Regions from separate parts of the Massilia sp. GCM10023247 genome, predicted to be linked through region 3. Evidence: predicted binding sites of a transcription regulator. Region 3 holds the regulator's gene; each other region holds the start of a gene.
The links. Region 3 encodes LexA, which represses DNA repair genes until DNA is damaged. Its sites were predicted from a motif close to ACTGTATNNNNATACAGT; they were not measured.

Region 1 (3,277 bases), on a different contig from region 3:
AGTGCTTGAAGAACAAGGTGAGCAGCAGCACCTGGATGTGCGAGCCGTCGACGTCGGCGTCGGACAGGATGCAGATCTTGCCGTAGCGCAGACCGGTCAAGTCGGGCGAATCGCCGTGCGAGTGCGGGTCGACGCCGATCGCCACCGAAATGTCGTGGATCTCGTTGTTCGCGAACAGGCGGTCGCGGTCGGTTTCCCAGGTATTCAGGACCTTGCCGCGCAGCGGCAGGATGGCCTGGTATTCCTTGTCGCGGCCCATCTTGGCGGAACCGCCCGCCGAGTCGCCTTCGACCAGGAACAATTCGTTGCGGGTGAGGTCGGTCGATTCGCAGTCGGTCAGCTTGCCGGGCAACACGGCCACGCCCGAGGATTTTTTCTTTTCGACCTTTTGCAGCGAGCGCATGCGCGACTGCGCCTGCTTGATGACCAGCTCGGCCAGCTTCTTGCCGTACTCGACGTGCTGGTTCAGCCACAGTTCGAGCGGCGGTTTCGTAAACGTCGAGACCAGTTTGACGGCGTCGCGCGAGTTCAGGCGTTCCTTGGTCTGGCCCTGGAATTGCGGGTCGAGCACTTTTGCGGATAACACGAACGAGACGCGTGCGAACACGTCTTCCGGCAGCAGCTTGACGCCTTTCGGCAGCAGGCCGTGCAGTTCCACGAAGCCCTTCACGGCGCCATATAAGCCGTCGCGCAGGCCGGACTCGTGCGAGCCGCCGCTGGGGGTCGGGATCAGGTTGACGTAGGATTCGCGCACCACGCCGCCTTCCTCGTTCCAGGCCACGACCCAGGCCGCGCCTTCGCCTTCGGCGAAGCTTTCGTCGCCGGCGGGCGCATAGGCCGCGCCTTCGAACAGCGGGATCAGGGTCTGGCCGCTGGAACTGGCGTTCAGGGCTTCGAGCAGGTAGCCGCGCAGGCCCTCGTCATAGCGCCAGGTCTGGACTTCTCCGGTTTTTTCGATGGTCAGCGTGACGGTCACGCCCGGCAGCAGCACTGCCTTCGAGCGCAGCAGGCGCTGCAGGTCGCCCATCGGGATGTTCGGCGAATCGAAATATTTGCCGTCGGGCCAGGCGGTGACGCGGGTGCCGTTCTTCTTGCCGCCGCGCTCGAACGGGCTGGAGCTCAAGGGTTCGATCACGTCGCCGTCGGCGAAGGTCAGGCGGTGGATGCCGTTGCCGTCGTCGTCGCGGCGCCAGACCGTGATTTCCAGGCGCTTCGAGAGCGCGTTGGTGACGGAGACGCCGACGCCGTGCAGGCCGCCCGAGAAGGCATAGGCGCCGCCCGAGCCCTTGTCGAACTTGCCGCCGGCGTGCAGGCGCGTGAACACGATCTCGACCGTGGAGACGCCTTCTTCCGGGTGGATGCCGACCGGGATGCCGCGCCCGTCGTCCTCGACGGTCACGGAGCCGTCCGCGTTGAGCGTGACGCCGATGTTCTTGCAGTAGCCGCCGAGCGCTTCGTCGGAGGCGTTGTCGATCACTTCCTGGATGATGTGCAGCGGGTTCTCGGTGCGGGTATACATGCCCGGACGCTGCTTCACGGGTTCGAGTCCCTTGAGGACACGGATGGATGATTCGCTGTAATCGGGTGCGGGTTTCTTGGTTGCCATGCTGATCAGGTTTTGTCGAATGCCTGCGCATTCTATCTTGTCATGAGGAAAAAGCAGGAGCGGCGTGACGGATTGTTCTTGTCAACGCGGAGAAACGTGACTAGATTGATACGCACGGTTGCTAACGCGGTAGCGGCAGCGGGGCAGCCCTGGAAAACCATCGAGAGAGGGCGTGGGCCGAGGATGATACTGTACATGCATACAGTTATTATCGCAAGCTTGGCGTTCCTGGCGCGATCCGAAGCACAACGGCAGGCACGCTTCCCAGGTGGCGCGAACCGGATTTTATATCATGCATGCACAGAAAATTCCGACCGCGGTCCGCCTGCTCGGATTCGAGCCCTGCGAACGCGAACACCTGCGCGCGCTGCTGGCCGCCGCGCCGCGCGCCGGGCCGGTCTACGCCTGCCTGCATGAGGACAGCCTGCAGGAGCCCGACCTCGTGCTGGCCGACGGCGCCAGTCCCGCCGCCCTGGCCGAGCTGAACGGCATGCGCTGCATCCCGCCGGCCCTGCTGGTCGGCGGCAGCGAAGGCGACGGCTATGCGCACCTGGTGCGGCCGCTGCAGCCGGAGGTGCTGCACGAAGCGCTGGCGCGGCTGCTGGCCGAACGCCAGCGCGCCCTGGCGGTGCTGAGCGCGCGCGGCGCGCCGCTGCTGGCCGAACGGCGGCGCTGTCCGCGGCTGCGCCAGGACGACGCCATCGAGAGCGCCCTGCGGCGGCGCCCGCCACGCAGCGGCAAGGTGCTGATCGTCGACAAGGGCGGTGCCTTCCGCGACCATCTGGCCGGCCTGCTCGGCGAGCGCCGGCTGCCGGTCGCCTGGACCGACAGCGCGCCGATGGCGGTGCGCCTGTGCGACGAAACGCCGGTCTCGCTGGCGATGATCAATACCGCGGCGCCGAACATCGACCCGTATGCCCTGAGCCTGGCCATCAAGTCGCAGGAAGGAGCGGGGCGTACCGCAGTGGTGCTGCTGGTCGGCAAGGCCTTCCCCTACGACAGCGAGCGCGCGCGCGACGCCCGCGTGCGTGGCCTGCTCGACAAGCCGGTGGCGGACCGCAGCCTGGTGGCCATGCTGCAACGCTTCACCTGACGGCCCTGCGCCCGCGCCCAGGGCGCGTAAATCATTTGTTACAACTTCGAATCGTGCGCCGCAATGGCAGGGCTATATTGGAGCCATGGCAGACGATCACCCAACGCAACGCGGCGAAGCGCCGGGCCCGCCACTGGAGCCGCGCGCCGACGCGCCGCAGCGCGTGCCCGACCGGCGCTCGACCGACGGGCCGCCGCGCTACAGCCGTCCGGGCGACACTCCGCTGTCGCTGGTCGGCCGGGTCCTGTCCTCGCGCTGGCGCAACCTGCGCGACCGCTTCAGCCGCGATTTCATGCGCCGCACCCTGCGCATCGGCGTCTCGGCCCGCATCTTTCACCCCGAACCCGGGTCCACCGGGCTGCGCAGCAAGAACCTGCAATACCTGGAAGAGTCGATCGCCCAATGGGTGATGTCGCGCGACGTGCTGGTCTTCATGATCCCGACGGTAAACACCAACGGCCTGCTTCATCCGAGCAACATCACGCTGCGCCACTATGCGCGCCATCTCGACGGGCTGGTGCTGCAGGGCGGGGCGGACGTCTCTCCGCAAACCTATTCCGAGCAGCCCACCCGTCCCG
Region 2 (3,277 bases), on a different contig from region 3:
CACGGCGACAGGCGAGCGCTGCACGCGCAGCGATTCGAGCGGCATGCGGTCGACCGCCTTGAGCAGCAGTTTTACCACGTCGTCGGCCTTGGCCGGGCTGGCGGCATCGACGACTAACCAGCCGTTGACCGGGTCGATCCAGGTCCAGGTGTTGCTGCGGATCGTGAATGCGCGCGGCAGCAGTTCGTCGGCCACGCGTTCCTTCAGTTCTTTCATCGCCTTCTTGCCTGGCGGGAAACCCTGCTGCTCTTCCAGCTCGGCCGCCTTGGCCTTGGCCACCTGGTTGATCACCGAGCCCGGCAGCAGCTTCTTTTCCGTGCCCAGCATCATCAGCATCTGCTTGTTGACGACGTGCACCAAGCCGCCATTCGGACGCGGCGTATCCCAGCCCTGGCGCAGCAACTCGTTGCTGTTGGCCGGCGTGAAGGCCAGCGGCGCCAGCGCCTCTTCCATTTGTTCAGGCGTAAAAGCCCACGGTGCGGGCAGACGGTAAATCTGAAGATTCTTGAACCACATAGTTGCTTTCTGTTGTCTCAGTATTTCAGGGGAACGACATTTTACACGCTGATGTCACCGTATTTTCAGCCGGCAACAACAACGTTTTAATGTGTTGTGTGTTCGTCAAACAGGCGCAGTTGCTCGACGTGCTCGGTGTCGCCCAGGCGCACGCCCACGCCCAGCAGGCGCACGGGGCGGCTGGCGCGCAGCCAGCCGGTTTCCATCAGCCGGGCGAAGGTCGGCAGGTGTGGCGCATAGCCCACGCACTCGACGGTGGTTTGCTGGAAGTCGGAAAATTTGATTTTCACGAACAGTTTATTGATGAATTTTTCGGCACCGGCACGCTTGATGCGGCCGAGCAGGTGCTCGTATAAATCGGGCAGCAGGGACAGGCAGGCCGGCAGGTCCGGCACGTCGTTCGTATAGGTTTCCTCGGTGCTGACCGACTTGCGTTCGCGCTCGGGGCTGACCTCGCGGTAGTCGATCCCGCGGCACAGGTCGTGCAGCCTGGCGCCGAAGTTGCCGAAGTGGTGCTGCAGCTCCTGCATCGTCCAGCCGCGCAGATCGAGACAGGTCTGCGCGCCCAGTTTATTCAGCTTGGCGGCCGTGACCTTGCCGACGCCATGCAGTTTTTTGACGGGCAGCGCCGCCACGAAGGCGTCCACCTCTTCGGGGCGCACGAGGAACAGCCCGTCCGGCTTGTTCCAGTCGCTGGCGATTTTCGCCACGAATTTATTCGGCGCCACGCCGGCCGAGGCCGTGATGCCGACGGTCTCGACAATGCGTCTGCGGATTTCCTGGGCGATCAAGGTGGCACTGCCCTTGCAATGGGGCGAATTCGAGACGTCGAGATAGGCTTCGTCCAGCGATAGCGGCTCGACCAGGTCCGTATAGTCGCTGTAGATGGCCATGATCTGGCGCGAGGCGATCCGGTATTTTTCCATCTGCGGCGGAATCACCAGCAGCTCCGGACACAGTTTGATGGCCTGGGCGGTGGCCATCGCCGAGTGGATACCGAAGCGCCGCGCCTCGTAATTGCAGGTCGCCACCACCCCGCGCTGGTCGGGACGGCCGCCGACGGCGAGCGGCCGCCCGCGCAGGGACGGATCGTCGCGCATCTCGACCGACGCGTAGAAGCAGTCGCAATCGCAATGGATGATTTTACGTGCGGGGAGGTTCACTCGGGCGGCGGCCGGGGCCGACTACTGTAATTCCGTACAGTATCTCGTCAATTGGCTCCGAGTGCAAGGGGCGGTGGCCTCGGGAGTCCACCCTACGAGAGCAAACGAAAAAAGACGCGCGGCAGGCCGCGCGTCTTTTCACTTCGCTACCGAAACAGCGATTACCAGCTCAGCTTGAGGGTGTACTTGCCGCTGGTGGAACCGGTGCCGCCGCTGTAGTAGCGCACGCGGGCATAGCGTGCCACGGTGGTGGTGCCGGTATTCGTCACCGAAGCGGTGTCGGTCGCGCCGGCGCCGTTCGTGCTGCTGGCCAACTGCGTCCCCGAGCTGTTGTAGATGTACAGGTCGAAGTCGTTGGTCGACGAACCCTGGGTCAGCGTCGCCGTCAGGGTTTTACCGGCCGGCAGCTGGACCACGAAGTAGTCGGTGTCGGTGCTGGTGCTCATGTTGCCGTTGACCACCGTACCGCTGGCGCTGACCGCGTTCGCGCTCGAGATCGTGTTGTTCGACTCGGTCTCGTTGATCGTCGTTGGCGGCGGGGTGGTGCCGGTGGCCGAAGCCACGGCGGCGGCGGCATCGACGATACCGGTGCCGCAACTGGTGCAGGTGCCCGGGAACGGACGCGCGGTGCTCTTGAGCTTGGACTCGATCTCGTCCGGGGTCAGCGCGCTGTTCCGGGCGATCATCAGCGCCGCCACGCCGGCCACGTGCGGGGTCGCCATCGAGGTGCCCTGGTAGCCGGCATAGTTGTCCGCGCCCGGCGAGCTGGTGCCGGCGTTGAGCGTCGAGATGATGTAGCCGTTGGCGTCGCCGCCCGGCGCCGCCACGTCGACCACGGTGCCGTAGTTCGAATACGGTGCGCGGGCGCCGTTGCGGTTGGTGGCCGCGACGGTCACGACACCGGCGCAGTTGGCCGGGTTCGAGTTGCTGGCGTTCATGTTCTCGTTGCCGGCGGCGACGATGACGACGGTGCCGCGCGAACGGGCGCTGTTGATCGCGTTCTGGGTGGTGGTGCCGCAGGCGCCGCCGCCGCCGAGCGACATGTTGATCACGTGGGCACGGGCTGCGATGTTCGGCACGCCGGTCACGGCGCCGCCCGACGACCAGACGATGGCGTCGGCGATGTCGGAGGTATAGCCGCCGCACTTGCCGAGCACGCGCACCGGCACGATCTTGGCGCCGTAGGCAACGCCGGCCACGCCGGTGCCGTTGTTGGTGGCGGCGGCCACCGTGCCGGCCACGTGGGTGCCGTGCCAGCTCGAATTCGAAGCCGGCTCGCCGGCGGCACATTCGCCGGCGGCGGTCCAGTCGCCCGGATCGGAGGCATCCGAATCGCGGCCGCCGCCGTCGTTGGCGATCGCGGCGTCGGAAATGAAGTCGTAGCCGGCCAGGATCTGGCCGGAGAGGTCGGCGTGCGGACGAATGCCGGTGTCGATCACGGCGACGCGGGCGCCCACGCCGGTCGAGCTGTCCCAGGCTGCCGGCAGGCGCAGGCCGCCCGTGGCTTCGTAGTAGTGCCACTGCTGGGTGTACATCGGGTCGGTCGGGGTGGCCATCTTGCGCAGGATGCGGTCGGGCTCGGCGTATTCGATCGAGGC
Region 3 (3,277 bases):
TATCCGGACTGGCAGTGGCAGGTGACTTGGAGGATGCTGATAAATTCCTCGCAGCAAAAGCTTACGACAAGGCACTCCCGCTCTATGCCAAACTTGCCCAAGCAGGCAATGTAGAAGCGCAGTTCCGGCTGGGCGAGATGTACTGGTACGGTGACGGTACTGCCGTAGACATGAAGTCGGCCACGGCCTGGATGCAGAAGGCGGCGGCCCGCGGGCATGGCGGCGCCGTCGAGTCGCTCGCGATTCTCAAGCAGCGCGAAGTGCGCGCCGCCGACATCGCCTACTGGACGAGCGGTTACAAGGGCGACGACCTGACGGCGGGCCGTTTCAATTGCACAGCGCCCCAGATCCCGGCCATGTCGAAGACGAACCAGGAGATCAAGAAAACCTCGGACGCGTATCTGGCGTGGCAGCAATGCTATAACGGTTTTGTCGCCAACATCAACGACGCCATGCCGCCGGGTAAGCGCATCCCGGCCGATGTCGCCAAACTGCTGACCCCGCGCGAAGCCGAGCAGGCGGTCGCCCACCTGACTGGCGTCTACGGAAAGACGATTGCACAGGCCGAGCAGGAGGCGCAGCAGATCACGGCCCAGCACGGGCGCTGGCACAGTGAGACGGAACGTGTGGTCCTTGCAGAGAACACGGCGCGCAGGCAGGAATATGACATGCGGACGCGGCGCATGCAGGAAAACGAAATCGAACGCCAGACCAAGTATCCGTCGATGACTCCGCAACCGGTGAGCCCGCCGCCGGCAACCGGACGCTAAATCGAAGACAGGAAAGTTGAGGTGGAGGGAGCATTCGCGGTACCATGTTCCTTTCCCTCACCTCGACCTCCATGAAGCGCCTCCTCTTCGCAACCAGCCTGCTGTTCTGTTCCGCGGCTTACGCCGATCCTTTGCTCGACGCGAACGCGTTGTTTGCGAAGAAATCCTATCCTGAAGCGCTACAGGCCTATACGAAGCTTGCCAACGCGGGCAATGTCGAGGCGCAGCAGCGCCTGGGCCAGATGTATTGGTATGGTGAGGCAGGAGCGGTCGACGAGGCCAAGGCCGAGGCCTGGTTCCGCAAGGCGGCAGCGAAGGGCAATGCGGTCGCGAGTGCATCGCTCGATATCATGGGGCAGCGCAAGGCCCGTCAGGCGGACATCGCCCACTGGGTCGAGGGTTACGAGGGGGAGGACTTGAAGGAGGGGCAATTCAACTGCCCGGCCCCGCGCATTCCCGCGATGTCGAAACAAACCGTCGACATCGAGCGCGTATCGGCCAGTATCGCAACCTGGCAGGCATGTTACAACGGCTATGTGACCAACCTGAACGCGTCCATGCCCTTGGTGCAGCGGATCCCGGCCGATATCGTCAAGCTGCTGAACGCCGCCGAAACAGAGCGTGCCAACAAGCGGCTCGCGGTCATCGGCGAGAACCTGTCGGAAGAAGCGCGTGTCACTTCAAAACTGGTGCTGGCCGACGTCGCTGCGTGGCGTAGTGCGACCGAAGCATATGTCGCCGAGCATAACGCCATCGTCGGCGTCAAGCCATCGCAGGAGAGGGCGAGAGACATCGAGGCGCGCAAGAATAATTACGCGCCGGTGGGGAGGTAACGCAGGCCACGCGGCCGAGCTGGCAAAACGCCCGCGAACGCCGCCTTTGTCCTTGCCGGTCCAAGCCAGCGTCATGCCGGCGCAGTGCCAGCTTAGTGCCAGCTTAGTGCCAGCTGCGCATCAATCCGACCGCCAGGCCCTCGAGCGCGAACTCGTCGCCCGGTTCCACGCGAATGACCTTGAAGTCCGGATTTTCCGGCAGCAGTTCGATCAGTTCGCCGGTCTTGCGATAGCGCTTGACGGTGACGTCTTCGCCAATGCGGGCGACGACGATCTGGCCGTTCTTGGCGCTGTCGATCTTCTTCACGGCGAGGAAGTCGCCGTCCATGATGCCGGCGTCGCGCATCGACCAGCCGCGCACCTTCAGCAGGAAGTCGGGGCGGGCGCCGAACATGGCCGGATCGACGTTGTAGGTCGCTTCGACATGTTCCTGGGCCAGGATCGGCGAACCGGCAGCGACCCGGCCGACCAGGGGCAGCGACATCAGCAGGGCCGCGGGCACGTGCGGCACCGGTGCCGGCAGCGAAGCGCCGATCAGGCGGATGCCGCGCGAGGTGCCGGAGACGATTTCGATGGCGCCTTTGCGGGCCAGCGCCTGCAGGTGTTCCTCGGCGGCATTGGCCGACTTGAAGCCCAATTCCTTGGCGATCTCGGCGCGCGTGGGCGGGAAGCCGGTGTTGTCGATCGCTTCCTTGATCAGGTCAAGGATCTGTTGTTGCCTTGCAGTGAGCTTGAGCATGGATCTGCCACGGGTTAATGATTCAGACTGTATTTTTGTACAGTATTTCGGCAAAAGCAAGGGAAATCGCCGAAATTGTACGATTTCCCTGCGGGAAGCTGTGGCGGCGGGGCGACGCCCCTAGGCGATTGTGCTGGCGGTCGGATCACGTTATAATTGCCGGCTTTCCCTTCCCACACTCGTCTTGACGCCGAGGTGGGCATTTGTTTAAACGTCCTTAAGGAGTGTTGCATGCGTCATTATGAAATCGTTTTTATCGTCCACCCGGACCAAAGCGAGCAAGTCCCGGCGATGATCGAGCGTTACAAGGCCAGCGTCACCGCGCGCGGCGGTAACATCCATCGCGTGGAAGACTGGGGCCGTCGCCAGATGGCTTACCAGATCCAGAAGCTGCCGAAGGCACACTACATCTGCATGAACATCGAGTGCGACAACGAGACCCTGGTCGAGCTGGAAACCGCATTCAAGTTCAATGATGCCGTGCTGCGTCACCTGACCGTGAAGATGAAGAAGGCTGAAACCGCTCCGTCGCCAATGATGAAGTCGGTCCAGCGTGAAGACGCAGCCAAGAGCCACCGCGCAGAAGCCCCGGCTGCTGCTGCAGCCCCGGCCCCAGCTGCTGCCTAAATTCTTCTGCCAGGAATCGTGAACAGGAAGTGAACCAGTTACAAGTCGTCGCAACGATTGCTGAACGCGACGTACTGCGCTACACCCCCGCCGGCGTGCCGGTCGTCTCGGCAATCTTGCTGCACAGTTCGCAGCAGGTCGAGGCAGGAATAGCGAGACTGGTCGAGTTCGAAATTGCCGCGTTCGCCGCGGGAGAAATTTCGGGCCGCTTCGCCAGTGCCGAACTCGGCGCGGCGCACCAGTTCACGGGATTCTTGGCCAGGAAGAACCGCAACAGCAAAGCCCTGGTGTTTCACATCATTGATTTC

Region 1: a site for LexA is predicted at 1,795-1,812, ahead of ACFPAH_RS16900 (DNA topoisomerase IV subunit B). Genes of this name have one in related genera too.
Region 2: a site for LexA is predicted at 1,703-1,720, ahead of dinB (DNA polymerase IV). Genes of this name have one in related genera too.

Annotation. Positions count from the first base shown of each region.
Region 1 covers NZ_JBHSIB010000022.1:25,431-28,707, reverse strand. Annotated here, with positions in the region: gene ACFPAH_RS16900 (DNA topoisomerase IV subunit B) at 1-1,606, opposite strand, end outside; gene ACFPAH_RS16895 (response regulator) at 1,899-2,699, shown strand; gene ACFPAH_RS16890 (gamma-glutamyl-gamma-aminobutyrate hydrolase family protein) at 2,785-3,277, shown strand, end outside.
Region 2 covers NZ_JBHSIB010000009.1:183,541-186,817, reverse strand. Annotated here, with positions in the region: gene ACFPAH_RS08720 (recombination-associated protein RdgC) at 1-516, opposite strand, end outside; gene dinB (DNA polymerase IV) at 603-1,679, opposite strand; gene ACFPAH_RS08710 (S8 family serine peptidase) at 1,841-3,277, opposite strand, start outside.
Region 3 covers NZ_JBHSIB010000007.1:31,002-34,278, reverse strand. Annotated here, with positions in the region: gene ACFPAH_RS03900 (tetratricopeptide repeat protein) at 1-770, shown strand, start outside; gene ACFPAH_RS03895 (tetratricopeptide repeat protein) at 815-1,603, shown strand; gene lexA (transcriptional repressor LexA) at 1,707-2,342, opposite strand; gene rpsF (30S ribosomal protein S6) at 2,574-2,969, shown strand; gene priB (primosomal replication protein N) at 2,999-3,277, shown strand, end outside.